DNA from 2 places in the Streptomyces sp. NPDC025784 genome. Region 2 is predicted to be linked to the other one. Evidence: riboswitches for the same ligand, from Rfam matches in the RefSeq annotation. Region 2 holds a riboswitch; the other holds the start of a gene.
What was found. Region 2 has a riboswitch for ZMP and ZTP ahead of ACZ4IF_RS29435 (glycine hydroxymethyltransferase). Riboswitches for the same ligand answer to the same signal wherever they lie in the genome.
Positions count from the first base shown of each region.

Region 1: linked by a shared signal. The riboswitch ahead of ACZ4IF_RS41105 (dihydropteroate synthase) and the one ahead of ACZ4IF_RS29435 (glycine hydroxymethyltransferase) in region 2 are both predicted to bind ZMP and ZTP.

Region 1 covers NZ_JBVHMN010000028.1:44,475-58,545, forward strand. Annotated here, with positions in the region: gene ACZ4IF_RS41070 (hypothetical protein) at 1-372, shown strand, start outside; partial or broken gene ACZ4IF_RS41075 (ATPase) at 385-477, opposite strand; gene ACZ4IF_RS41080 (tetratricopeptide repeat protein) at 510-1,607, shown strand; gene ACZ4IF_RS41085 (Kelch repeat-containing protein) at 2,144-2,533, shown strand; partial or broken gene ACZ4IF_RS41090 (NF041680 family putative transposase) at 3,179-3,423, shown strand; gene ACZ4IF_RS41095 (ATP-binding protein) at 3,460-5,766, opposite strand; gene ACZ4IF_RS41100 (DUF4232 domain-containing protein) at 6,021-6,722, shown strand; ZMP/ZTP riboswitch at 7,758-7,849, shown strand; gene ACZ4IF_RS41105 (dihydropteroate synthase) at 7,938-8,501, shown strand; gene ACZ4IF_RS41110 (NUDIX domain-containing protein) at 8,608-9,000, shown strand; gene ACZ4IF_RS41115 (MFS transporter) at 9,096-10,376, shown strand; gene ACZ4IF_RS41120 (hypothetical protein) at 10,601-11,035, shown strand; partial or broken gene ACZ4IF_RS41125 (transposase) at 11,817-11,942, shown strand; gene ACZ4IF_RS41130 (DMT family transporter) at 12,019-12,972, shown strand; partial or broken gene ACZ4IF_RS41135 (transposase) at 13,196-13,351, shown strand; gene ACZ4IF_RS41140 (hypothetical protein) at 13,842-13,922, shown strand.
Region 2 covers NZ_JBVHMN010000014.1:240,888-254,958, forward strand. Annotated here, with positions in the region: gene ACZ4IF_RS29385 (decaprenyl-phosphate phosphoribosyltransferase) at 1-326, opposite strand, end outside; gene ACZ4IF_RS29390 (phosphatase PAP2 family protein) at 319-852, opposite strand; gene ACZ4IF_RS29395 (FAD-binding oxidoreductase) at 1,049-2,398, shown strand; gene ACZ4IF_RS29400 (decaprenylphospho-beta-D-erythro-pentofuranosid-2-ulose 2-reductase) at 2,522-3,277, shown strand; gene ACZ4IF_RS29405 (2'-5' RNA ligase family protein) at 3,435-4,016, opposite strand; gene trpS (tryptophan--tRNA ligase) at 4,214-5,227, opposite strand; gene ACZ4IF_RS29415 (RNA polymerase sigma factor) at 5,306-5,917, shown strand; gene ACZ4IF_RS29420 (hypothetical protein) at 5,910-6,773, shown strand; gene ACZ4IF_RS29425 (hypothetical protein) at 6,914-7,618, shown strand; gene ACZ4IF_RS29430 (hypothetical protein) at 7,995-8,693, shown strand; gene ACZ4IF_RS29435 (glycine hydroxymethyltransferase) at 8,709-10,154, opposite strand; ZMP/ZTP riboswitch at 10,186-10,273, opposite strand; gene rocD (ornithine--oxo-acid transaminase) at 10,521-11,735, shown strand; gene ACZ4IF_RS29445 (glutathionylspermidine synthase family protein) at 11,924-13,111, opposite strand; gene ACZ4IF_RS29450 (hypothetical protein) at 13,128-13,472, opposite strand; gene ACZ4IF_RS29455 (DMT family protein) at 13,625-14,071, shown strand, end outside.

The DNA.
Region 1 (14,071 bases), on a different contig from region 2:
AAGGAAGACGATGCGGTAGTCCAGGTGAGCCTGATCCTGGCGATCGCCCAACTCGCCCGCGAACACCAGGACGAATATGCCTGCAAGTGGGTCCGGGGCCTGTGGTCGGATCCCGGACGACCTCCCGAGGTCCGCATCGGCGCCGGCCTGGCCTGGCTGTGCCTGGTCACCGACCCCGCCCCCGACGAGCTCCGCACCTTCCTCACGAGCCCCGGCACCCGTCAATACGACAGCCTGCTCCAGCCGGTGCCATGGCTCACCTGGGTCGACTCCACCGGCATCGGGCTGCGCAGCTGCATCGACGAAATGCTCGCGGCGAACATCCCCGAAGCGGTGCTTGACGATCCCTGGGGTGGAGGACCATCAAGCTGAACCATGCAACGGTCAGCCGGCTTTGGCGGGCGCTTCGGTCCGCGCCCGGGTCGAGGCGAGCCGGTAGGAGTCGGTGCCGGTCTCGATGGTGGTGCCGTTGAAAGTGGGGCCGGGCTGCTGGAACGGGGAGGCAACAAGTGGCAGGACTGAAGGTGGCCGGTAAGCCGGATCAGAACATCGAGTTGGCCGCGGAGGCGGGCGATCCGGCCGCGATGAGGGTGCTGGGCAAGTACCGGCACACCGCGGAGGTGGACGCCAACCATGCGGAGGCCGAGCGGTGGCTGCTCGCCGCGGCGGAGGCCGGAGATCTGGAGGCGATGCACGACCTGTCGTGGTTGTACCACGAACGGGCGGCGAGACAGCGCCGTCCGGACAACCAGGCCGACAACGCCGCCTGGTTGAGCTGGTGCCGGCGTGCGGCGGAGGGTGGCTGGGTTGACGCGATGCGCACCATGGCCTTGGTCACCGCGGACACGGACGAGGAGGAATTGTGGCTCCGCCGGGCCGCCGGCGGCGGAGCCAGACGCGAAATGCTGCGCCTCGCCGACATGTTGGCGGGGAAAGGACAGGGAGCCGAAGCGGAGCAGTGGTATCACGCAGCCATCGCCCACGGTCTTCCCTCCGCACGCCATCACCTTGCCTCCTTCCTGATCGCACAGGACCGTCCGTCCGAGGCCGAGGAGTATGTGAGGGCGGAGGCCGAGGCAGGCTCGTGGCCAGCAGCCAGGCAGCTGGCCGAGACCCTCGAAAGAATGGGCCGGGCCGACGAGGCCGCCGACTGGCGCGCACGAGCCGAGGCCTTGAGGCCCCGCACATACGAAGGAGGTGTGCCGGCCGGGCCGGGCCTTGTCGAAGTGATCGTGACGGCCGTGGTCACCACCGCTCTCGTGCCGTTCGTTCAGGCGCTCGTGTCCAAGATCGCCGACGACGCCTACGGACAGGGCCGGCAGTGGATCCGGCGCCTGGTACGCCGAAACCGCGCATCCAGCAACGACACCAACGACGAAGGCACACCGTCTTCCCCGCCCGTCGTCGACGCCGACGCGGGCCTTGCCGTCGTCCAGGACCCGGATGCCGGCATCTCACTCTTCCTCTGGTCGAACGCCTCCGATGAGGCGCTGCGGGCCTTGTCGGCGCTGGACATGGATGAACTGACGCTCCGAAGGCCTGATCAAGGGCGCGTTCACCTGGTGTGGCACCCAGAACCCGGTACCTGGCACGTCCGCGGCCACTGACCTGGGCCCTCTGCCGCCCACGGCAGGGACTCCGACCGTGCAGGTTGGTGACGGGCGCCCGCTGTTGCTGCGCCCGGGGGCACATGGGGTCTCGCCGGTACCGCAGGCGGAGACCGTGTGCCCGCGGATGGTCCGGCGGTGCAGGTGACGAACGGCGGGGGCCACTCGAAGGTCCACCCGTCGGTGCCTTCGCCGATGTCCTCCACGATGCGTTGTCGATGAAGTGGTCCTCGAAGCCTCAAGTACGCCGAGCCCCGTCCAGCGATGCCGCTTCGCCCGCAGCCGCAGCAGCTTTCGCTCACCTGTCCTCGTACGTCCAACGCGTTGCCGAGGCAGGTCGTCTGCGCGTCACCGAGGAGCGCGCGACCCGCCCGCCCCGTTCAGGCAACCGGCAGCGGCACGGCGCTCTCGCTGATCTCCACCGCGCTCGGCGGACGGCTGTACGCGTTCGGCGGGTTCACCGGCGCGGTGCACATGGACCCGCAGCCGGACGCGTCTACGACCCATGCGGGGACCGCTGGGACCGTCTGCCGGACATGCCGGTGGCGCTCGGATCGATCGGAGTGGCAGCCGTCTGCGGGCGCCTGTATCTGCTCGGAGGGCGGGACTCACGTCGCGTCGTCTCCCCGGAGGGCTCGCCCTTCTCGCTGAGGTTCGGGACGGTGCGCACCCATCACGTCTTCGACCCCCAGCGCAACGCCTACGTCGCAGCCCAGCCCTTGCCGGCCGAGAGCCGGGATCATGCCGGCGTCGCCGCTCTCGGTGACCGCGTCCATGTCGTCGGCGGCCGCGTGGAGGACGTGGGCGACAACCTCGCCCGCCACGACGTGTATGACATCCACCGTCGGCAGTGGACACAGGTTGCACCCTTGCCCACCGCCCGCTCTGCCGGAGCAGCGGTCGCCTTGAACGGACGCATCGTGTAAGCGGGCGGCGAATGCAGGCCCGGCAGCAGCACCGACACCTTCGACGACGTCACCGTCTACTACCCCCGCACCGACCGCTGGCGTGCCGTCACGGCGCTGCCGGGCAGTCGTCACGGGGTCGGCGCTGTTGAACTGGACGGCCGTGCCCATTTCGTTGCCGACTCGCCGAGCTGCGGAGGAGGAACCAGCGCCGACACCCTCGAACTGACCATGCGGCCGACAGACGGACGACCAGACCCAGCTTTGACAAGAGCGACCGCCACGCCAGAGCCTGAACGGGACGGTGTGGCGTGTCCGTCGGCTGCAGGCTTCGTTGAAGGGGCAGCGCGCACAGCACCCCCGACAAGTGCGCGAGCTAGAGAGCCTGATCCCCGCCCGGTCTTGGGTCCTCGCGCGTAGCCCGGTCCCGTAACGTTCCGGTGGGCCGGGCTACTTGTCCTTGTCGACCCTTGCCGGGCTGATCGCCGGCGCTCGCCCCCAGTGCCTGGACATGCACCGGCCGCCTGACCGCCGCGAGGAGGCGCCGTACGGGCCGAGGCCTGGCCGGTGCGGCCCTGCCCGTCAAGCGCCTGCTCCGCAATCCGACGCAGCTCACCCGGCAGCGCCCCGCCCCCTTCGCTCCTTGAGGCCGACGGTCGGAGAATGCTCCGCCTCGCCCGGCCACTGGCCGCAGCCCTCCGTCGGCCCTGAGAGAAGCCGACCGAGCCCGGCTGGCTCACCCCCGCTCGAGTACGCCCCAACCTTCCCTGCCCGGCCCGTGCGCCGAAACTCAACCGACCCCGCCCCGCCAGACCTCCGGCACGAAGAACCGGCATCCCGCCACCCGCTACGACGTGGGAGAAACGGTCAGGCGGCCCGAGACCATCACCGACCGCAACCAGGTCGGACCATCAAGAACAGCTGGCATGGATGCGCGGGCGCTGGCCTCACCCGACGGTGGTGATCTGATCCAGGGCGGCGAGAGCGGCGGCGGCCTCGACCTGACGCGGGCTCTTCAACGCGGCGAGGGCGTCGCGGGCGGCGAGGAGTGTCTGCCGTGCCTCGGGGTGTCCCACGGCAGCGAGTGCCCGTCCCAGGTCGAGCCGGGCCTGTTCCACCCAGGCCGGCATCTCGGCGGCCTCGAAGTCGGCGAGTGCTTGCCGCAACGGCGGTTCGGCCTCGTGCCAGCGCTCCAGGGCCGCGAGGTCATTGCCGATCTGCTGCCGGGCGACCGCGTGGTAGAGGGCGATCAGCTCGTCCGTACGGCCCGGGATCCCCGCCCGGCAGATCTGCTCGCTGCGGCGGTGGATGTCGAGGGCCTCTGCCGGCCGGCCCGTCTGCCGCAACAGCGTGCCCAGGGTGTTGAGGATGGTCAGTTCGGCCAGCCGGGCCTGCGGGGAGTCCTGTGCGGCGAGGCACCGGGCCGACTTCCGCAGCCGCCCGTGGGCCTCCTCGGTCCGGCCCAGGCGGTGGAGCGCGCCCGCGCCGTAGCCGAGTGCCCAGCCCTCCTGCAGGCCGTCCCCGCACTCGCGGGCCGCTGTGAGCGCGGCATCGGCCGAGGTCAGGGCGGCGTCGGGGTCGTGGACGCAGAGGTTGTAGGACCAGGCGAGGTAGTTGAGGTGGACTGCCTCTTCCTGTCTGCTGCCCAGCGAGCGCGCGGATTCCGCGGCGCACGCGAACACCTCGACCCATTGCTCCCAGTGCTGGGTGACGTCGGAGAACCAGTGCATGGCCTCTGCCGTGTCCAGGACCTCTCGGTGCCGGCCCGACGCGTGGGCTCGGCGCAGTGCGTCGAGCCACTGGGCACGCTCGGCCTCCAGCCAGGCCCGCGCCTCGTCCCTGCCGACGGGCGCCGTGTCCGGGTCCGGGTCGCGGTGCGGTGCGGCCAGGACCGGGTCGGCCTCGAAGTGCAGTGCGGCGGCGGTGGCCCGGCGCAGCATCCAGCGAGCGGTGCGGTCGAGCGCGGCGTCGCGGTCGCCGGGGCCGTCCTCCGTCTCGGTCAGCTCGGCTGCGTAGAGCCTGAGCAGATCGTGGAAGCTGTACCGCTCGGCGTCGGCATCGCTCTGCAGCAGTCCGGCGTCGGTCAGCTCCTCGGCGCAGGCGAACGCCTCGTCGTAGGACAGTCCGGCCAGGAGCGCGCCGGTTTCGGGGCTGAAGTCCGCGCCGGCGGCCAGTGCGGCCCGGCGCAGGAAGGTCTTTGGTTCTGGGGCGAGTTGCCGGTAGGAGAGCGCGAAGGCGGCGCGCACGCGCAGGTTGCCGGCCTGCAGGCCGTCGAGGCGCCGTCCTTCGGCGGCGAGGCGGGTGGCGAGTTTGCTCAGCCGTTCGTGGGGTCGGCTCAGCAGCCGTTGGCCGGCGATCCGCACGGCCAGTGGGAGGTGTCCGCACAGGTCCGCGAGGTCCCGTGCCGCCTGTGCCTCGGCCTGCACGCGTTCCGGGCCCAGGATGCGGGTGAGGAGTTCCACCGCCTCTTCGCGTCTCAGCAGCGCGAGATCGCTGCGGTGGACGGACTCCAGGCCCGCCAGGGAGTGGCGGCTGGTGACGAGTGTCAGGGACGGTCCGGCAGCGGGCAGCAGGGGGCGGACCTGGGCTTCGTCGGCGGCGTTGTCGAGCAGCAGGAGCACGCGCCGGTCGCTGACCAGGGATCGCCACAGGCCCGCGCGGTCGTCGGTGTCGGCCGGTATCGCGGCGTCGGCGATGCCCATCGCGCCGAGCAGCCGGGACAGCGCGTCCCGGGGCGGGGTCGGCTCGGGGTCCATACCGCGCAGGTCCAGGGCGAACTGCCCGTCGGGGAAGTGCGGAGCGAGGTGATGCGCGGCGTGTACGGCGAACGCGGTCTTGCCCAGCCCCGGCTGGCCGGTGACGACGGTGACCGCCGTCCTGCCGCGCTCGGCGTCATGGGCCAGTTCCAGCAGCCGGGCGAGTGCCGGGGCTCGTGCGGTGAAGTCCCCTATGTCGCGCGGGAGGGCCAACGTGGCGGACGCGGCGGGGCCGTCCGCGGTGCGGGGGCGCGGTCGGCCCAGGGCGGCGGACCGCTCAAGGCGCACTGCCTCGTCGCCTTCCAGTCCCAGCGCTTCGGCCAGAGCCTGAACGGTACGGCGCTGAGGTCCCCGGGTGCGCCCGCGTTCCATGTCCGCCAGTGCTCTGACGCTGACCTCGGCCGCGTGGGCGAGTGCCTCCTGGCTGAGTCCGGCGCGCGTCCGCAGCTGGCGCAGTCGGTGCCCGAAGTCACTGCCGACAGGCGTGGCACCGCGCACTGTTGAAGTCCCCGTTCGTCCGGCTCTCCCAGCGCGAGCCACCGGCAGAAGTATGACAGTCGGCAGTTCTGCCGGGTGAACTGCCTGGGAGACGACGGCGCGCGGTGATCGACTGAAGGCACGGGTTCGCGCACACCCTGCGGTCCGGCTACCGGACGGGCGAGGGCAGCTCAGAACCGCGGTCTACCGACCAGACCACCATGGCCGCCGGCAACCGGCCCGCGGCTCCGCACCAATTCATCGGGGAACCTTTCATGAACACGCTCATGCGCCGTCCCGCCCTGCTCGCTGTTGCCGGCGCGGCACTCGCTCTCTCCCTCACCGCCTGCCAGGGTGGCGAGGACAGCAACGCGTCTTCCTCGGCGTCCTCCTCGGCGAGCGAATCGGCGGCGGCCGGCAAGACCGACGGCGCGTCGGAAACGGCGGAGACGACCGACTCGGCCGGTTCGACCGGGTCGCAGGGCTCTTCGGCGTCTTCGGACTCTTCGGGGTCTGCGGACTCCGCGGGCTCGACCGGCAGGCAGGCTGCCGGCTCCACCCCGGTGTGCACGGCCGGGGACGTCACCATCACTGCCGCCACTCAGGACGGTCCGCCGTACACCCATCTCGTTCTCACGGCGAAGAACACCTCCGGGTACTCGTGCCGCCTGGCGGGCTTCCCGCACGTCCAACTCCTGGAGAGCCACAAGCAGGATGTCCCGGCCGTCGCAAAGAGCAAGCCGGCCGCACCTGTCGTGATCTCGGCAGGGGCCCCGGCCTACGCCCTGCTGAAGGTGTCGGACGGCGGTGTGGACGAGGACAACGAGCCCGTGTCGGCGTTCTCCGTCACGCTGGAGGGCGACTCGACGGTCATCGCCGTCAGCGCGCCCGGCAGTGAGGGCATCGCCGCCGACCCGGCGAAGGCACTCACCGGCTACTGGACTCCCGAACTCCGCAACGGGGCGGACGACTTCTGAAGCCCGTGTCGGCGCCCGAAGGCATCGATCGGTCTTCTCCTGCCTGATCACGTCCGGACGTCGCGGTTTCGCCTGACGATCCGTTGGCGGACGCGCCGCTGCCTGCCGGCGTGAGGCCGTGCACGGGCGTGAGGCCGTGCGGCGGCGCGGGAGGCTGTGCGCGGGACGGGGTGCGGGTTGCGGGCTTGCCGCAGGGCCCCGATCTGCTGAGAGTTCTCGTCTCGGCCCTCCCGCCCGCGCACGGCGCGCCCGCTGGTGGTCATGGGGACACCGGTCGCTGCGCCCTCGGCGCCGAGCCGCAGGCGGCCTCCACCGCGGCCTTCCGCATGGCGTCGCGCGTGTGATGGACGATGCCCGGCACAACCTCGATCAGCACGGGCTCGCTCGCGCCGGCGGGCTCAGTTCGTGCTGCGCGAGGCCCTGCCTGCTGCACACGCGCAACCTGGCGGACGTGGTCCCTGCTCTGCGCCACAGCACACCTGCCCTTCCTGTGAAGCCTTTACGGAAGGTCGACTGGCCGTTGCCGGCGACTCGTCGAGCTGTCCGGAGGGAACTACGAAAGCCCGAAGATGACCGGCCGCCGTGCCTAGTACTCCCTCCTGTGGCCGGACCCGGCCCAGTGCAGCCGACTCGTAGAGATCCGCGACAACGTCCTGGACCGTATCGCCGAGGCCGAGCCGGAAGGCGGGCTCGGCGAGATCGAAGGGCTTCGCGTCAGCCTCACCGGGGCCGAATCCAAGATCGACCAAATGGCCGCGTGCCCTGCTGGCCACCAGCCACAACACCACAGGCCCCCGTACTGAGATATCCAGAAGATCCACGTATTGCAGCGGGCACGTCCGGGATCCTCGGCACTCACCATCGCACCCGACAGTTCAGGTTCAGCCCACGCACGGTTTCGCGATCTGCGTCGTCCTTACCGGGACGGACAAGGAATATCCGCTGGCACCCGACCGGGGCGATTGTGCCTCCCCTGCGCAAGGGGGGGTCTGCTCCTGAGCCACTACCGGTCAATTCGTGACTCGGATAAGGTTGCGATCGAGCCGTGACTGGCGTGTCGAGATGGGCGCAACCATCGGGGAGCGGCTTCGTCACATGGACGTGTGCCGCGCGCCTGGGCTTCTTGGGATCGACCCGGGAGGCACCGTCATGACTCAGCACCTGGATTCCTCGCCCATGGCCATGGGCCGGCCACTGCTGGTCGGGGCCGTCGACATGACAGCCGACTCGTTCCCAGGCGGTGGCAGGTATCTGGCTGCTGAAGGAGCGGTGGGGCGCGCCCGGCGGCTGCGGTCGAAGAGGGCCGACATCATCGAACTGGGTCCTGCATCGAGCCACCTGGGAGCCCAGAAAGTGGGCGCGGCTGAGGAAATCAGACGGCTCGCCGGCGTCATGGAGCAGGTGGTCGCCGAGAGTGTGCCAGTGCCGGCCGACTCGTTCCTTCCTGAGTTCCAGCGCTTCGCCGCCGCTCGTAGGAGCCCCGTACCTGAACGACATCCAGGGCCTTCCCGATCCCGGCTCGTACGAGGAACTCACGGACTATGGTTGTCGGCTGAACGTCGGGCACTCCGTGCAGCGGCGTGCACCGGCCACCGCAGCGTTGACCGATGCCACCGAAGTGGGCAGGAAAATCGGGGAGTTCGTCGCCGAGCGTCTGGCCGCGCCGGACACGGCCGGCATCTGCCGGGAACGGCTGGTCATCGCTCCAGGGCCCTTCGCGCCCTCACCGGAACCAGTATTCCTGGGGTCAGTCCGGCGACTGTGGCGACGGAGTCGTAGGCGGCACGGCACGGAGCGGATTACCTCCGTACCCATGACGTGAGCACCCCCCCCACGATGCGCTCACCGTCTTCTACGCTCGGCAAACCGCCGAAGGAGGAGCATGATGGATCAGCGAGAAGCGATCGTCGCGGTGGTGCGACGCGAAGAGCGAGTGCTCGTCATCCAGCGGGGTCCGCTGGCCAGGCTGTCAGGATACTGGGCGCCCCTGAGCGGCACACTCGAACCGGGTGAGACGCAGGCGGAAGCCCTGGTCCGGGAGGTGCACGAGGAAGTCGGGCTGAGAGTCTCGCCCGTGGCCAAGGTCTGGGAGTCGCAGACCGAGGACGGCACGTTCCGACTGCACTGGTGGACGGCGGAGGCTGAGGAAGGCGAGGTCGTTCTGCATCCGGGTGAGGTGAGCGACGCCCGCTGGGTCACACCTCAGGAGTTCTCCCGACTTCAGCCCGTCTTCGAGACCGACCGCGTGTTCTTCGACCGCGTACTGCCTCAACTCTGACGACGCGTCGAAGGAGTACAGAGCGCTGCGGCGCACAACCTACGCCGCTCGGCACCTCTGTGAGACCGCAGACAGCCAACACGAAGGAGTTCTGGGTGACCGCGTTGGGTCGATACGCCGAGGTCCGAAAGATCCCCGGACTCACGTCCCTGCTCGTGACGGGGGTTGTCGCACGACTCGGCAGCGGCATGACACCGCTTGCCCTGCTGTTGCTCGTCGAGAGGGCGACCGGCCGCTATGCGTACGCCAGTCTCGCGGTCGGTGTGTATGCCCTGGCCGGGGTATCGATCAGCCCGGTGATCGGGCGGATCGCCGACCGGCTGGGCCCTTCCCCGGTTCTCCTGGGCACCGCCGTTGCCCATGCGATGGCCCTGGCCGGGCTGGTGGTCACTGCCCAGGGCGCCGGCGCGCTGCCTCTGATCTGCACGACGGCCGCCGCCGTCGGCGCGACCTATCCGCCTCTCACCGCGGTCATCCGCGGCGCATGCAACCGGCTGACCGGCCCCAGGACCGGCTGGGCACGAATGCGTGGGACCGTGCTGGCCGCGGACACCGCGTTGTACGAGGTCGTCTTCGTCATCGGTCCCCTGCTGGTGGGTGTCTTCGGGGTGATCGCCACCCCGGCTGCCGCGATCATCGCAGCCGCCGGGGTCACACTGGCCGGAACCACCCTGGTGGCATTCGGCGCCGCGATGCGCGCCCAGCGGCCGCATGCCTCCCGCGTCAGGACAAGCGGACTGGGTCCTCTGCGGGTGCCCGGCTTCACCGTTCTGCTGGGCTGTGTCGGCGCGCTGGGGGCGGGGTTCGGCGCCGTCAGCGTGGCGGTACCCGCCTACGCCGCCGAGTACTCCGGCCGCGACTCCGCGGGGCTGGCCGGTCTGCTGCTCGCGGTGTGGGGCCTGGGTTCCGCTGTGGGCGGTCTCTGGTACGGAGCCTGGCCGCCGCGCTCGCCCCTTCACCGGCAACTGGCCTGGCTGCTCGGCTGCGTCGCTCTCAGCCTCGCGGTACTCGCCGTCGTACCGGGCCCGGCGGCGCTGGGCGTCGCACTCGTGCTCGGCGGCGGCGTCATAGCTCCCTGTCTCACGGTCTACATCTCCCTCGTGGGCCGGATGACGCCCACGGACATGCTCACAGAGGCACACACCTGGATCGCCACCGTCCCCGTCGCCGCCAACTCGGTCGGAGGAGCGCTGGCGGGCACCCTTGTGGACGAGCCGGGCGGCGTGCCCTGGGCTTTCGTCATGGCAGGCACCATCGTCGCCGTCGCCGCGGTGACAGCCGCATGGCCGACCGGACCGATCACCCGCGCCGACACCAAAGCCGAGGAGACGACGCCGGCAGCGGCGGACGGTGACGCCACCTGTCCGACAGCGTGAGCCAGTGTCGCTCGCTCACGGGGCGGAATCAGTGCTCCGCAGCTTCGCCGATGGCTCCGGCTGACCTGGCCAACGGCGCCGCAGCGAGGAACGCGGAAGGCTCTCCCACTCACGAGCGGGATCCGCCACTTGGTGGCCTTGGAGCGGTGATACCTGAGCTGAACACGGCGTACGGAGGTTTGGCTCGTCAGACCGTCGCCAGTACCCACTGGTTGAATGCGCGCATGCCAAATGTCCTGCCGTTCTTCATGTGTGCCCTTCTCGGTGCCGTAGCGGTCGCCTTGTATGCCAACAGACGGCAAGACGGGTTGACAGCCCGCTTCACCGATGGTCGACGCGTCACAGTGTCCTGCGCCATCTGCCCGGCCGGAGCCGATCGCTGGGCACGAGGCTTCTTTGTGATCGAGCCGGGGTGCTGGTCGTGGGAGCCTCGCCGTTCGCGTGCCGGCGAGCCAATGCTGCCGGCGGACGCGCGGATCCTGCGGATCCGAAGGCCCGAGGGACGGGAGAGGAACCGACTGCACTATCGCGTTCTGGTGATGGAGTGCACGTCTGCCGAGGGGGACGTCCGTTTGGCGGTACAGCCTGGAGGGTTGGAGCATGTGGTGATGAAACTCGCGCCGACCGGCTACGAGGTGCTGCCGCCTGTCGTGGAGTGATCTGCATTCCCGCCTCTGGGGTATCTGTCGTACACGTGTAGCCGCCGCTGGTACTCGGCGGAACACCCCCTACCGACGGGAAGGACGAGGACTGTGCCTTGTCGCTGACATCGGTCGGCGGAACGCCCCCGCACCAGCGGCGCGCAGCACCAGTTGCCCTCCGGCCTCCTTCCCGCACCGCACACCGTCGCCCCCACCCGGCGGCACGGCCCGGCCGGTGGCCGCCCCTCAGGCGGCGGAGGACCGCAACGCGGCCTTCGACGCGCTGCGGATCGCCGTGGAGCGTGGGCGAGCACACCAGCAACGAACTGCGCCACAGCCACACCCACGTTGCACCGGTCACGTCTTGTGGGCCTACAACGAGGAGCACGTCGACGAGCTGTCTGCCTACGTCGGGGCGCGATTGCGAGAGCGCGGCGGCGTGCGGCCGACGATGTCGATGTTCGCTCGACTGCCGGCGTGGATGAAGAGGTCGGACAATCGCTCGGAGGTGCTGGCCGGCCTCGAGACGCTGCGGGAGCTGGCGAAGCGGATGGCACCTGCTGACCGCTCCGATGCCGCGCACGGGCGCGGTGACCGTCCCCGAGCGCACAGGAGTATGTACTTCCGGGTCGGCCCATATGAGTCTTGAAGGCCCTGGTCACAGCCATTCGTTGATGGCTGCGACGAGAACGGTTGCCTCGTAGCGGACCGGGAGGTCGAAGGACAACGCGAGCTGCACGAGGAACAGCAGCGCCGAGCCCTGAAATCCGCGTCCACCCGCTCCTGATCCACCGAGCCACTGCGGTTCCTCCCTCGTGGTGGCACGCGTGGCTGTCGCTGGGTGGTCAACGGCGTGTTGTACCGGGTGCGGACGGCGCCGCAATGGCGGGACCTGCCTGAGCGGTTCGGCCCGTGGGAAACGGCCTCTCCCGGGTACTCGTCGCATGCAGCGCACGCGAGATCCGGCGTGCTGCCGCCGGACATCGGAGGAGTGATCCATCGTGCCCCGTGCGACCGGCAGCCCGCAGGTGTCCACCGCCACGTCCAGGAACACCGACCGGGCCGACGGCTCGCGGGTGGCACGGTATCCGGCGTGGAGCATGGCGATCGGGGCTGTCGCGGTGTCGGCGTCCGCCGTGCTCCTCGAGCTGGCGCACACCTCACCGGGCACCGCGTCGTTCTACCGGTGTGCTCTGGCCCTTCCGGCGCTGCTCGCGCTCGCTGCTGCGGAACGCCGCCGTGTCGGTACCGTCCCCCGGCACCGGTACCCGCTCGCGCTGTTCGCGGGAGCGCTGTTCGCCGGTGACATGCTGCTCTGGACGCAGGCGATCGGCGAGGTCGGGGCGGGCCTGTCCACGGTGCTGGTGAACGTGCAGGTCGTGCTGGTGCCGCTGCTGGCCTGGGCGATCGACCGGGAACCGGTACCCCGCCGATTCCTGGCGTGCCTGCCGGTGCTGCTGGCAGGTGTGGTGTTGACGGGCGGGGTTCTTGAGCACGGTGGGAGGGTCGGCTCCGATCCGTCCCTGGGCACGGTCCACGCAGTACTGGCGGCGGTGTGCTACTCGGGCTTCCTGTACCTGCTGCGCCGTGGGGGCCATTCCGGGCCCGTACGGCAGGTGTACACGGTGGTCGTCGCGTCGGCGGCGATGGTTTCCCTCGCTGCGGGTCTGGTCCGGTACGGGTTCGACCCGGCCCCCGGGTGGAAGGTCCTCGGCTGGCTGCTGGCAGTGGCCGGGTGCAGCCAGGTCGTGGGCTGGCTGCTGGTCGCGACTGCTTCAGCCCGGCTGGCCAGTCATGTCGGTGCGGTCCTGCTGCTCCTCACCCCGGTCGGCGCGGTGGCGCTGGGCGTGGTCGTACTGGGCGAGCGCCCCACTTTCCTGCAACTGGCGGGCTGCGTACTGATCCTGGTGAGCGCGTACGTCGCGACAGCACGGGGCAGCACATCATCCGACTGACAGGGACGTCAGGTAGCAGCCGCGGCGGAGGGTGGAAGCCTCCTCGGGGGCCCTCATGCTCGGACGAGCAGGAGAGCAGTTGATCTGTACCAGGACCATTCAACATTCTTTTCGCACGGTTTCTGAATCCCGCGGAGAGGCTCTTCTCACGAGCGGCAATCGCGCCCGGGCAGGCTGCCGGCTTGGCCTCGGCCGCTTCTCTCCCCTGCCGTTGGATTGCCGTCTCAAGGGCGTCTCCGCCCTGCTGATCCGCAAGGAAAGCGACAGCCACATCCGCCGGTACCTGTGGGACGGACACTTCTGGTCGGGCTCGTACTTCGCCGGAAGCTGCGGCGGGGCGCCCCTGACCGTCGTGAAGCAGTACATCGAGAACCAGAAGCGCCCCACGTGGCGGGCTGAGGTGAACACTGCGGACCCGTGCTCACCTGCGGGTCAGAGCAGCTCTGAGATGACCTTCACCCCCCGGCGTAAACGCCGGAGCACTGGCCAAGATCAAAGGTAGAGCTCTCCCATGCGATGCGTGTGCTCGACCAGGTCAAGGAAGGCCGTGCGGCGACTGTCACCAAGCTGCTGCCTTCGCTCAGCGTCCGCAGTCGAACTCGTCTGTATTCGGGCAGCTCTGGCGTTTCCCTGGCTCGTCACCCAGCCGGCCAGGACGGCCGTGCCGCCGCCGAGGTCGGCGATCCAAAGGCTGTTGTCCACCGCGTGGCATATGGTGCCCACCTCATCGGCCCTAATCTGTCCTCGACAGGTGGTTCGACCATCCTCGAGGCATCAGAACTTCAGCTGCCAGCGTCAGCACGCACCTCCCGGACCATCGCAGTCGTACGTGATGCCGTTCGAGTCGCTGGCCGCAGGTCCAGGAAGCGATCGACGGCTGGGAGCACGCCTACAACCACCAGCGCCCGCATCCGGCACTCTCCCGTTCGCGGCAGTCGCGAGCCTCCTGAACAGGACGTCACAGAACCGGAGTTGTCCATCGGGGGCGTCCAACCGCCTCTTCTGCCGTCGCAAGGAACCGCGGTCGAGTCGGAAGTGCGGGTGCCAGCCAGCGGCGAGATCACCCCGGTGGCGCGCAAGCAGCGAGTCAGTAACCACC
Region 2 (14,071 bases):
GCGACCGGGACGGGGACCTGGCCCGCGGCGACCGGGCGGTGCCGCTTGACCGGGTGGGCCCGGTCGGCGTCGGCGTCCCGGGCGTCGTTGATCAGGTACACGGCGGCGGCACAGGCGGTGAACAGCGCGAAGACGAGACCGAGTTGGACGACCGCGTGCTCGGAGAAGAGCCGTCCCGCGGCGGCCGGGGCGGCCACGACGAGCACGTTCTTCACCCACTGGCGGGGGCGGGCGGTCCTGAGCAGGCCGCGGGCCAGACCGCCCAGCCCCCGCTCCGGTGCCGCGGCGGCCGGTGTGCGCTCCAGGAGCGCCGTGCGCTCAGCCATGGCCGCCCCCGATCCAACGGGCGCCCAGCCGGGCCGTCAGGGCCCCGAGGGCGGCGCCCGCGGCGACGTCCGAGGGGTAGTGGACGCCGACGACGAGCCGGGAGAGGCACATCGCGGCGGCGACCGGCGTGGCCACATGCGCGCCGAGTGCGCCGAAGGCGACCGCCGCGGCCACCGACGAGGAGGCGTGCGAGCTCGGGAAGGAGTGGCGCCCGGCCGTGCGCGCCAGCGGCACCAGGTGGGCCGGGCGCGGGCGGCGCACGATCCGCTTCACCCCCATGCTGGCGAGGTGCGCGATCGTGGTGAGCGCCGTCGCGCGCAGCCACGCGGCCCGCCGCTCACGGTCGACGGCGGCCCCGGTGAGCCCCGCCGCGAGCCACAGCGCGCCGTGCTCCCCGCTCCAGGACAGGGCACGCGCGACGGCCGCCACGCGCGGATGTTCCGTACCGCACTCGTGGAGCGCGGTCAGCAGTCGACGGTCCACGCCCTCGCCGAGCCCGTGCGCGTCGTCACGCCGACGGTCCATGTCGAGCCGTCGGTCCATGTCGTCCCGGTCGTCCCGGTCGTCAAGGTCGTCCATGCGATCTCACTCTTCTAGGGAGTGGCCGCAGAATTACGGCAATCTTGGACGACATCCCATTAATCACCCATTTCGGTGAGGAGCCGTGAGGTAAGGGATGATTCCGATGTTATGCACCCTTGTCGGCGCTACGGTCACGGTCATGCCTGCCGACACCGTCTCCGTCACGGGTTGGGGCCGCACCGCCCCGACCGCCGCCCGTCTGGTCCGCCCGCGCACGTACGAGGAGGCGGCGGCCGCGGTCCGGGCGTGCGGGGCACGCGGCAGCATCGCCCGGGGCCTCGGACGGGCGTACGGGGACGCCGCGCAGAACGCGGGCGGAGCCGTGCTCGACATGACGGGCCTCGACCGGATCCACGCGATCGACGCGGACGGCGGCACCGTCCTGTGCGACGCGGGGGTGTCCCTGCACCGGCTGATGGAAGTCCTGCTGCCCCTCGGCTGGTTCGTGCCGGTCACCCCCGGAACCCGCTACGTGACGGTCGGCGGCGCGATCGGCGCGGACATCCACGGCAAGAACCACCACGTGTCGGGCTCGTTCGCCCGCCATGTCCTCTCCTTCGAACTCCTCACCGCCGACGGCCGGATCCGTACGGTCGGCCGCGGCACCCCCCTCTTCGACGCGACGGCCGGCGGCATGGGCCTGACCGGTGTGATCCTCACGGCGACCGTCCGGCTCCAGCCCGTCGAGACCGCGCTGATGTCCGTCGACACCGAACGCGCCGCGGACCTGGACGACTTGATGGCCCGCCTCACCGCCACCGACCACCGCTACCGGTATTCGGTCGCCTGGATCGACCTGCTCGCCCGAGGCACCTCCCTGGGACGCTCGGTACTGACCCGGGGCGAGCACGCGCCGCTGGACGCGCTGCCGCCCCGCGCGCGCCGGCACCCGCTGGCGTTCCGGCCCGCACAGTTCCCCTCCGCCCCGTCGTTCGTGCCGGAGGGCCTTTTGGGGCGTACGACGGTGGGGCTGTTCAACGAGCTCTGGTACCGCAAGGCGCCACGCGCGCGTGCCGGTGAACTGCAGAAGATCTCGACCTTCTTCCACCCCCTCGACGGCGTTCCGCACTGGAACCGGGTGTACGGGCGCGGCGGCTTCGTCCAGTACCAGTTCGTCGTCGGACACGGGCAGGAGGAGGCCCTGCACCGGATCGTGCGGCGTATCTCCGAGCACCGGTGCCCGTCCTTCCTCGCCGTCCTCAAGCGCTTCGGGGAGGCCGACCCCGGCTGGCTGTCCTTCCCCGTGCCCGGCTGGACCCTCGCCCTGGACGTCCCCGCGAACCTGACGGGGCTCGGCGCCTTCCTCGACGAACTGGACGAGGAGGTGGCCGCGGCGGGCGGCCGGGTGTACCTGGCCAAGGACGCGCGGCTGCGCCCCGAGCTGCTGGCCGGGATGTATCCGCGGATCGCCGCGTTCCGCGCCCTGCGGCAGGAACTGGACCCCGCGCGGGTCTTCACCTCCGACCTGTCCCGACGCCTCGACCTCTAGTCCCGCGCTCCGGCCTCGCATCCCGCGCGCCGGCCGCCACTCCCGCACGCCCCTCGCGGCCCGTCTCCGTCCCCGTCGTCCGCGCCCCCCGTCGCCCGCCCTCTCTCGCCCTTAGGAGCTGCCATGAAGGACGCCTTCGGCATCCCCCAGTCCCTGCTGATCCTCGGCGGTACGTCCGAGATCGCGCTGGCCACCGCGCGGCGTCTGATCGTCCGGCGCACCCGCACCGTGTGGCTGGCCGGACGCCCGTCGCCGGAGCTGGAGCAGGCCGCCGCGCAACTGCGCGGGATGGGCGCGGACGTCCGTACCGTCGCCTTCGACGCCCTCGACAGCGCCTCCCACGAGACCGTGCTCGGCAAGGTCTTCGCGGAGGGCGACATCGACCTGGTGCTGCTCGCCTTCGGCGTCCTCGGCGACCAGGCACGGGACGAGAAGGAGCCATTGGCCGCGGCGCGGGTCGCGCAGACCAACTACACGGGCGCGGTGTCCGCGGGCCTGATCGCGGCGCGGGCGCTCCAGTCCCAGGGGCACGGCTCCCTCGTGGTGCTCTCCTCGGTCGCCGGTGAGCGCGCCCGCCGCTCCAACTTCATCTACGGCTCCAGCAAGGCGGGCCTCGACGCCTTCTCGCAGGGCCTGGGCGACGCGCTGTACGGCACGGGCGTGCACGTGATGGTCGTACGGCCCGGATTCGTGCGGACGAAGATGACGGCGGGGCTGCCGCAGGCACCGATGGCCACCACCCCCGAGGCGGTCGCGGCGGCCGTCGAGACGGGTCTGCGGCGGCGCTCGGAAACGGTGTGGGTACCGGGGGCGCTGCGGTTCGTGATGGCGGCCCTGCGGCACCTCCCGCGCCCGCTGTTCCGGCGACTGCCGATCTGACACCCGCTCGGGCGCCGGGCCGGGCTCCTGACAGGCGCCGGGCCACGGGCCCGGCGGGGCGTGGGTGCCGGGTGCGCGCGGCGGCCGGGCGTCCGGTGACGCACCCATGGGGTCACCCCGGGCAAGGTCCCGAGGGACGCTCAGCGGGCCGCGACGCTCACCGCGCCGGCAGCGTGCTGTCGACCTCGGGTGCCCCCGCCTGCGGCGGCACCAGCGTGCCGCCGAAGGGGAACTCCCGCAGCTTGCGCCAGATGCCGTCGGCGCCCTGCTCGTAGAGCGCGAATCCGGCGCACGGCCACTGGGCCTCGTACCCGGACAGCTCCTCGAAGGCCCGGTCCATCGCGGCGTCGTCGATGCCGTGCGCCACGGTGACGTGCGGGTGATACGGGAAGTGCAGCTCACGGGCGACGGGACCGGACGCGTCCCGGACCTGCATCTGGAGCCGGGTGCAGGCCTCTGCCCCCTCGACGACCCGCACGAAGACGACGGGCGACAGGGGGCGGAAGGTGCCCGTGCCGTACAGCCGCATCGGGAAGGGGCGCCCGGCGGTGGCGACCCCGGTGAGGTGCGCCTCGACCGCGGGCAGCGCCGAGTCGTCGACCTCCGTCGGCGGCAGCAGGGTGACGTGCGTGGGGATGCCGGAAGCCGCGGCGTCGCCGAAGCTCAGGCGCCGCTCCTGGAGCAGGCTGCCGTGAGGCTCCGGGACCGCGATCGACACGCCGATCGTTACGGTCCCCACGTCGTCTCCTGTCGTTGTTTCGAGGTCCGCCGCCCCGGCGCGGGCAGGGGTGGCTGCTCGACCGGTCCGGCTGTCGACTGTACGGCGGTACGGCCCGTCGGCGGCGGCCGTACGAGTGTCGCGCTCGTCTCGTACGCACTGCAGAACGGGCTGTGGTAGGGGCGGTCGCACCGCTGCCGTGGCAGCGGTGTCGGCCGTCAGTGTTTGGCGGGCAGGAAGCCGACCCTGTCGTACGCCTGGGAGAGCGTCTCCGCGGCGACGACGCGCGCCTTCTCGGCGCCCTTGGCCAGGATCGAGTCGAGCGTCTCCGGGTCGTCCAGATACTGCTGGGTGCGCTCCCGGAACGGCGTCACGAAGTCGACCATGACCTCGGCGAGGTCCGTCTTGAGCGCACCGTAGCCCTTGCCGGTGTACTTCTGCTCCAGTTCCGCGATACCGGTGCCGGTGAGGGTCGAGTAGATGGTCAGCAGGTTGCTGATACCCGGCTTCAGGTCCGCGTCATACCTGATGACGGTGTCCGTGTCCGTGACCGCGCTCTTGACCTTCTTGGCGGTCGCCTTCGGGTCGTCGAGCAGGTTGATGAGGCCCTTCGGCGTCGACGCCGACTTGCTCATCTTGATCGTCGGGTCCTGGAGGTCGAAGATCTTCGCCGTCTCCTTGAGGATGTACGGCTTCGGGATCGTGAACGTCTGGCCGAAACGGCCGTTGAAACGCTCGGCGAGGTCGCGGGTGAGCTCGATGTGCTGGCGCTGGTCCTCGCCGACCGGGACCTCGTTGGCCTGGTACAGCAGGATGTCCGCGACCTGGAGGACCGGGTAGGTGAACAGACCGACGGAGGCACGGTCGGCACCCTGCTTGGCGGACTTGTCCTTGAACTGGGTCATGCGGGACGCCTCGCCGAAGCCGGTGAGGCAGTTCATGATCCAGGCGAGCTGGGCGTGCTCGGGGACGTGGCTCTGGACGAACAGCGTGCAGCGCTCCGGGTCGAGACCGGCGGCGAGCAGCTGCGCGGCGGCGAGCCGGGTGTTGGCGCGCAGGTCCGCGGGGTCCTGCGGCACGGTGATCGCGTGCAGGTCGACGACCATGTAGAACGCGTCGTGGGACTCCTGGAGGGCCACCCACTGGCGGACCGCGCCCAGGTAGTTGCCGAGGTGGAACGAGCCCGCGGTGGGCTGGATCCCGGAGAGGACGCGAGGACGATCTGAGGCCATGGGGCCCATTCTCTCAGGTGACTCTCCTTGCTCGGGAACAGGTGGGAACCGATCCGCCTCCGGCGGTGTAACAAGAGTGTGAGGACGCGGGAGGGGGGCCGCATCGTCGTCGACGAGGCCGCGGTGATCGCACGCGTACGCGCCGGTGAGCCGGAGGCGTACGCGGACCTGGTGCGTGCCCACACGGGCATCGCGATCAGGGCGGCCAGGGCGCTGGGGGCGGGTGCGGACGCGGAGGACGTGGTGCAGCAGGCCTTCATCAAGGCGTACTGCTCGCTGGGGCGCTTTCGGGACGGCGCGGCGTTCAAGCCATGGCTGCTGTCGATCGTCGCCAATGAGACGAGGAACACAGTGCGGACGGCGGTGCGCCAGCGGACTCTGGCGGGCCGTGAGGCCGCGTTCGTGGAGGCGGAGCCGCTGATAGCGGAAGCGGCGGACCCGGCGGTCGCGGCGCTGGAGACGGAGCGCCGGACGGCGCTGCTGGCCGCCCTGGAGCAGCTGAGCGAGGAGCACCGCCTCGTCGTCACCTACCGCTATCTGCTGGAGATGGACGAGCCCGAGACGGCGCAGGCGCTGGGCTGGCCGCGCGGCACGGTGAAGTCACGGCTCAACCGCGCCCTGCGCAAGCTGAGCCGGCTGCTGCCGGACTTCGGGGCCCTGGACCGGGAAGGGGGTGAAGGGCATGAGTGAGCGGAGCGGTGAGGGCGGGTCCCGCGACGACCGGAGGCGGCGGGGCCGCGAGGACGTCTCGCGGCTGCCGGAGGAGCTCCGGGCGCTCGGGCGTTCGCTGGACCGGCCGGATGCGGCCGACGGCGAGTCGATGGTCGAGCGGGTGCTGGAGCAGATGCTCGCCGAGCACATCCCGGTCCCGGTGGCCGAGCCGCCGGGCGTCCGCGACCGGATGCGGACGGTGCTGCGCTGGGCGCGGGCGCGCCGGCGCGGGCTGACGGCGGGTCTGTGCGGACTGCTCACGGTTCTTGTGCTCACGCCTCCGGTGCGCGCCGCGGTCGTCGACTGGTTCGGCTTCGGCGGGGTCGGGGTGCGGTACGACCCGTCGGCGGTGCCCTCGCCCGGTGCGCGGGTGCCGGGGTGCGGGCCTTCGCTGACCCTGGCACAGGCCGGACGGCGGGCCGGCTTCGCCCCGCTCGTGCCCGGTGCCCTCGGCGCGCCCGACGCGGTGACGGTGACGCGTGAGCCGAAGGGGCGCCTGCTGATGAGCCTGTGCTGGCAGGAGCACAGGCGTACGGTGCGGCTGGACGAGTACCCCGCACAGCTGGACATCGGCTTCTCCAAGACGGTGCGTGAGCCCCCGGAATGGGTGGCGCTCGGCGCCCCCGAGGACTACGGCCGCCAGGCCCTGTGGTTCGCGAAGCCGCATCTGCTGAGTTTCTGGCTGGTCGACGACGACGGCGAGCGCTTCACCCGCTCCGTACGGACCGCGGGGCCCACGCTGCTGTGGCTGCACTCCGGCGGTGAGGTGACCCTGCGTCTGGAGGGCGTGGCGTCGAAGGAGCGGGCGGTGGCGATCGCCAAGTCGCTGAAATAGCACGTGTTTCCTACTGGTGAGGCAGCGCGCGAATCCGTCGGTGCCGAGTGGGAACCCCGGAGGGTCGAGCGGTGTACCAGGAGTGAGACATCGCGTGCGGGCGGGCCGCACGCGCGGCGACCGGCTGGTTGGGGGTCCGGATGCGCAGGCTTCGTGAACTGCTTTCGGTGACGGGGGCGTTGGCCGCGGCTCTCGCGGTGGTGCTGGTCGCGGCGCCCTCGGCGACGGCCGGTGGGCCGACGAGCGTGCTGGTGGTCTCGCCGGAGAGCGCGCAGACCGCCTCGCTGTACCACTCGGACGAGGAGTACGGGGAGTTGATGCGCCTGCTGGGAGAGCCCGACGCGGGTGACCGTGAGGAGCCGCCCGGCCTGAGCGCGGCGAGCGGGCGTCAGCTCAATGTCACCTGGCTGGCGCACGACGTGTCGCCGTGGCGGGTCGACCGCGTCTATCCGGACTCGTCGCGCGGCAAGGAGGTCTGGATACACACGGCCACCGACATCCGCAGCATGAACGGCTATTGGCACCGGGCCGCGCACCCCGCCCAGGTGCGGGCGCTGTTCAAGAAGCTCGGCGTCCTGGGCAAGCCGTCGCCCGCGGGGGCGGCGGGAATCCCGCCGGGCGCGTGGGAGTCGGCGGACGACTCCGCCGGCGCGGCGACGCCGACCCCGGCCGGGGAGGTCCGCGCGGGGACGACGACGAGGCCGGCCGCGGCCGCCTCCGACGACGGCACCGACGACGGCACCGACTGGTGGTGGGCTCTGCCCGGAGCGGCGGCCGGGGCGCTGCTGGCCCGGATGTGGCGGCCTCGCAGGGGTGAACCTCACCAGGAGTTGCGGGACATGTGAGGAGCCGCGGGGAGGCGGGCACACCGGTGAGGGGGACGCATGGGGAAGAGGGGGACGGATGAGATTCCGGATCGGTCAGGAGGGGTCCCGGGCCGCCCGGCGGGGGCGGCGACCCGGCACGAGGAGACGGCGCCTCGCCCGGTCGGAGCGCCGGCCGGCCCGGACGAGGCCGTCGGCCGGCGGGATGGCGCCGCGGCTCGGCGCGACGGGGTCGCTGGTCGACGGAAGCGGGCCGTGGACCGGCGGGGCTGCGTCGTGGAGCGGCGGGACGCGGGCGGGGACCGAAAGCACGAGGCTGCGGTCCGGTGGGACGCGAGCGAGGGCCGGCGCAAGGCTCTGGTCCGGTGGGACGCGGGCGGGGACCGGGGGGAGGCGGGTGTGGCTTCTGTTGCTGGTCGTCGTGGCGTCGGCCGCGCTCGGCTCTCCGGGCGCTCGGGCCGCCGCACGGGATGCGGCACACGATTCGGCGCGCGGCTCGGCGCGGGCGAAGGCCGACTCTCCCGACCTGGCGCTGGTCGTCGCCGGTGACACGGGACGGGCGACCTCGTTGCACTCCGGGGAACGGGACTTCGTACGGCTGTGGCGGCTGCTCTCCCCGCGGTACACGGGGACGGAGCGGGTTCCCGAGGCATGGGTGGAGGGCCGTTTCCCCCCAGTGCGGGCCACCGTGATCTGGGGGCTCACAGGAGTGGGGGGCTGGCCGCAGACCGGCAGGGCACCGGGTGGCGATGTCGCCATCGAGCGTCAGGACCAGGTGTTCGTCGCCGCGGACGGCACTCCATGGGTGCGGACGGATCCTTCCCCCGACGTCCGGGACGACGACATCCGCTGGCACCGGGCGCCGCGCTCGGTGTTCGACCAACTGGACGAGGAGGGGGACCTGTTCGGCTCGGGAAGCACCTCGGGGCGCGTGGCGGAGCCGGACGCGGCGGACAGCGTGAGGTGGGCGGTACCCGGGCTGGCGGCGGGGCTGGTCCTCGGCGCGGGGGGCTCCGTCCTGATACGCCGCGCGGCGGCCCGGCGTGAGACTGCCGGACCGCCGCGGGAACCACGACAGGAGCTGATCGATCTGTAGCCCGCGCGAGGCGCGTCAGCCGAGGTCGATCTCCGGGTAGAGCGGGAAACCGGCGAGCAGGTCGGTGGCGCGGTGGGCGATCTCGTCGGAGATCTTCGCGTCCAGGACGTGCTGGGCCTTGGACGGGCTGCCCTTGGCCGTGGTGCCGGGCTCGGCGGACGTCAGGACGCGGTCGATCAGGCCCGCGATCTCGTCCATCTCGGCCGTCCCCAGACCACGGGTGGTCAGCGCGGGCGTGCCGATACGGATGCCGGAGGTGTACCAGGCGCCGTTGGGGTCGGCGGGAATGGCGTTGCGGTTGGTGACGATGCCCGAGTCGAGCAGGGCGGACTCGGCCTGACGGCCGGTGAGGCCGTAGGAGGAGGCGACGTCGATCAGGTTGAGATGGTTGTCGGTGCCGCCGGTGACCAGCGTTGCGCCGCGGCGCATCAGGCCTTCGGCGAGGGCACGGGAGTTGTCGACGACGGCCTGTGCGTAGTCGCGGAACTCGGGGCGGCGGGCCTCGGCGAGCGCGACGGCCTTGGCCGCCATGACGTGCGGGAGGGGGCCGCCGAGGACCATCGGGCAGCCGCGGTCGACCTGCTCGGCGAGGGTCTCGTCGCACAGCACCATGCCGCCACGCGGGCCGCGCAGCGACTTGTGCGTGGTGGTGGTCACGATCTGGGCGTGCGGGACGGGGTCGAAGTCTCCGGTGAGCACCTTGCCGGCGACGAGGCCCGCGAAGTGGGCCATGTCGACCATGAGCGTGGCGCCGACCTCGTCGGCGATCTCGCGCATGATCCGGAAGTTCACCAGGCGGGGGTAGGCGGAGTAGCCGGCGACGAGGATGAGCGGCTTGAACTCGCGGGCGGAGGTGCGCAGGGCCTCGTAGTCGATGAGGCCGGTGGCGGGGTCGGTGCCGTAGGAGCGCTGGTCGAACATCTTGCCGGAGATGTTCGGGCGGAAGCCGTGGGTGAGGTGGCCGCCGGCGTCGAGGGACATGCCGAGCATGCGCTGGTTACCGAAGGCGTGGCGCAGTTCGGCCCAGTCGGCCTCGGTGAGGTCGTTGACGTTGCGGACGCCGGCGCGTTCCAGGGCAGGGGCCTCGACACGGGCGGCGAGGACGGCCCAGAAGGCCACGAGGTTGGCGTCGATGCCGGAGTGCGGCTGGGCGTAGGCGTGCTCGGCGCCGAAGAGCTCGCGGGCGTGCTCGGCGGCGAGGGCCTCGACGGTGTCGACGTTGCGGCAGCCGGCGTAGAAGCGACGGCCGACGGTCCCCTCGGCGTACTTGTCGCTGAACCAGTTGCCCATGGCGAGGAGCGTGGCCGGGGAGGCGTAGTTCTCCGACGCGATCAGCTTGAGCATGTCGCGCTGGTCGGCGACCTCCTGGCCGATGGCGTCGGCGACACGGGGCTCCACGGCCCGGATCACGTCCAGGGCACTGCGGAACGCGGTGGACTCGGTGGAAAGGGGCTCTGGCATGACGGCCTCCGGACGTGGTGTTCAGCGTTCACGGGTCGGCCCAGGCGCACGGCACACAGTTCGAGGGGCCGCTCCCCGATGGTCGGTCCCATCCCAGCGCGCCAGTCACGGCCCCGCCGGTCAGCCTACCGGGCGCGCCGGATCTGCGGGTTCCCCGGTCCACCATGCGAGCGACGGTAGGAAGGGGGCCGGGGCCCACCGTCGGCGGGCGCCACTCCCCGCCCGGGAGGACACGCCGTCCCCCGCCCGGGAGCACGTATCCGCCCATGGTCCGGGAGCGCGAGCCGCCCGGTCCGGGTGGCACGTGCCGCCCCGTGCGCGGGCACGCGCGTCGCCCCGTGCCGCACGCCAAGAAACGGAGATCGCGTGACCGCTACGGAGACGACGAAGGTGTTCATCGCCTCGGCCGACGCGCACAGCGCGCACAACTACCACCCGCTGCCGGTCGTCGTGGCGACGGCGGACGGGGCCTGGATGACGGACGTCGAGGGGCGCCGTTACCTCGACATGCTGGCCGGATACTCGGCGCTGAACTTCGGGCACGGCAACCGGCGGCTGATCGAGGCGGCGAAGGCGCAGCTGGAGCGGGTGACGCTGACGTCGCGGGCGTTCCACCACGACCGGTTCGCGGACTTCTGCCGGGAGCTGGCGGCGCTGTGCGGCATGGAGATGGTGCTGCCGATGAACACGGGCGCGGAGGCGGTGGAGACGGCGGTGAAGACGGCCCGGAAGTGGGGGTACCGCGTGAAGGGAGTGCCCGCGGAGAGGGCGAAGATCGTCGTCGCGGGGAACAACTTCCACGGCCGTACGACCACGCTGATCAGCTTCTCCACGGACCCTGAGGCGCGGGCGGACTTCGGGCCGTACACGCCGGGCTTCGAGATCGTGCCGTACGGGGACCTGACCGCGATGCGGGCGGCGCTGACGGAGAACACGGTCGCCGTGCTGCTGGAGCCGATCCAGGGCGAGGCGGGGGTGCTGGTGCCGCCCCCGGGCTATCTGCCGGGGGTGCGGGAACTGACGCGCGAGCGGAACGTGCTGTTCGTCGCGGACGAGATCCAGTCGGGTCTCGGCCGCACGGGGAGGACGTTCGCGTGCGAGCACGAGGGGGTCGTGCCGGACGTGTACGTGCTGGGCAAGGCGCTCGGGGGCGGGGTCGTCCCCGTGTCGGCGGTGGTGGCGGGCGCCGACGTGCTGGGGGTGTTCCGGCCCGGGGAGCACGGTTCGACGTTCGGGGGCAATCCGCTGGCCTGCGCGGTGGCGTTGGAGGTGATCGCGATGCTGCGGTCGGGCGAGTACCAGCGGCGGGCGGCCGAGCTGGGTGCGCATCTGCACCAGGAGCTGGGCCGGTTGAAGGAGTCCGGTCATGTCACGCAGGTCCGCGGGCGCGGGCTGTGGGCGGGCGTCGACATCGCCCCGGCGTACGGCACGGGCCGGGAGATCTCCGAGAAACTGGTGGACCGCGGCGTCCTGGTGAAGGACACCCACGGCGTCACGATCCGGATCGCCCCGCCGCTGGTCATCTCCGAGGAGGACCTCGACTGGGGGCTCGGCCGGCTCCGCGAGGTGCTGGGGGCCTAGGGGCGGGAGCCGGCGGCATCCGGCGCCGTCTCCGGGATGCCCCGGGTCCCGGGGCAGGGCCGTCCGGGGGGCACCGAGGCGCGGTGCCGGGTGCGGGGCGCGCGGGTGCCCGACGCGTCACGGGATCCGGCCCCCGGCCCCCCGTGTCGCCGGGCGCCCGGGGGCCGGGGTCCGCGCGCGCCGGGCCGTCAGAGGATCACGTGCGGCAGGAAGCGGGCGTACTCGTCCGTGACCAGGCCGGACGACTCACGGATGCCGAGGCCCGCCGACTCGTCCTCGACGACCCAGGCGCCCAGGACGACGCGGTTGCCGTCGAAGGACGGGAGGGGGGCCAGCTCCTGGTAGACGCAGGGCTCGTCGGTCCGTACGGCCGGAGCCTCGCCCGGTTCGTGCACGGTGACCCCGGCGCCCTCGCGGCCGAGCAGCGGCTTGGCCACGTAGCCGCGGTCGGCGGCCAGTTCACGCGGGCCGTCGAGGTAGGAGGGGAGGAGGTTCGGGTGGTCCGGGTAGAGCTCCCAGAGGATCGCGAGGAGGGCCTTGTTGGAGAGGAGCATCTTCCAGGCCGGCTCGATCCACAGCGTGGTCCCCGTGCCGCCGCCGTTGTCGAGGGTGTCCAGGACGTGTCCGGCGAAGCGGTCGGCGGTGAGCCACTCCCATGGATAGAGCTTGAAGCAGCTGCGGATGAAGCGGAGCGAGTTGTCGACGAAGCGGCCGGAGAGGGGATCCCAGCCGATCTCCTCCATGGAGATCCAGTCGGTGTCGAGGCCCGCCTGCTCGGCGGTCTCCTTGAGGTAGGCGACCGTCATCAGGTCCTCGCCGAGTTCGTCGGCGGAGGAGTGCGCGAAGTGCAGCGGGCTGCCCGGCGGCAGGAGGGGGGCCTGCTTCTTCCAGGCGGCGACGAGGCGTTCGTGCAGGGAGTTCCACTGGTCGGCGCCGGGGAAGCGGTCCTCCATCCAGAACCACTGCGGGCTCGCGGCCTCGACGAGGGAGGTCGGCGTGTCGGCGTTGTACTCCAGCAGCTTGGCGGGGCCCGTGCCGTCGTAGCGCAGATCGAAGCGGCCGTAGACGGAGGGGAGTTCGGCGCGCCGCCGCCAGGCCTCGGCGACGGCCCGCACGACGTTCGGGTCGGTGATGCCGAGGTCGGCGAAGCGGTCCGTGCGGACGATGTGCTCGGCCGCGGCCAGGCACATGCGGTGCAGTTCGTCCACGACCTCCTCCAGCGCCTCGACCTCGGGGAGCGAGAAGACGTAGTACGCGCTCTCGTCCCAGTAGGGGCGCAGGGATTCGTCGGGGTGGCGGGTGAGCGGATAGATCAAGCCCTGTTCCTCGACGGTCCGCTGCCAGTCGGGGCGGGGTGCGATGGTGCGGCGTTCCACGGGACGTCTCTCCGGCTCAGCCGCCGGAGCTGCCCTTGCCGCTGCCGAAGCCGCCGCGGTCGACGCCGCTGTGGCTGCCGCCGGAGCCGCCGGAACCCTTGCCGGGCTTGACGAAGGAGCCGCCGTCGACCCAGCCGCTCTTCTTCTTGCCGCCGTAGTACCAACTGCCGTTGACGGACACCTTGGTGGACTTGCAGTTCTTGTCGGCGACGACCCGGTAGCCCTTGGCGAGGTTGTAGCTGTCGCGGTCGACGCAGCGCTTGTCCGGCTCCGAGGAGCAGGCCGTGAGTGCGGCGGCGAGGAGTCCCATGCCGCCGAGCACGACGGTGCCCGAGCGCAGTTGACGACGTGTGTCCGCCATGTCCGTTCCCCCGTTGTTTCGTTCGGTTCGACTTTGCTTCGTTTGTGCTTCTTCTTGGACGTTCGGCGATCAGAGTAGAGAGCACCACAGGACGTGCGTGCGACGGCCCCCTGCGATGCGGGCTCCCCTACAGTCGCTTCGTGCTCTTTGGAATGGTGTGCGCGCTTGGTGCGTCGGTCTGCTTCGGTACCGCGACGGTGCTCCAGGCGATGGCGGCGCGCGCGGCGGCCGGCACCGGGCCGGGCGGGGACGCGGCGCTGTTGCTGCGCGCGCTGCGGCAATGGCGCTATCTGGCCGGGCTCGCGCTCGACGGGGTCGGGTTCCTGCTCCAGATCGCCGCTCTGCGGTCGATTCCCATCTACGCGGTGGGGGCGGCACTCGCCGCGAGCCTCGCCGTGACGGCGGTCGTGGCCTCACAGCTGCTGCGGGTGCGGCTGAGCCGGGTCGAGTGGGGCGCGGTGGGACTGGTGTGCGCGGGGCTCGCGATGCTGGGGCTGGCGTCCGGCACCGAGGGCGACCGCCCGGGGCCGACGGCCCTGCCGTACGCGATGCTGGGCACGGCCGTCGGGGTGCTGCTGCTGGGCCTCGTGAGCGGGCGG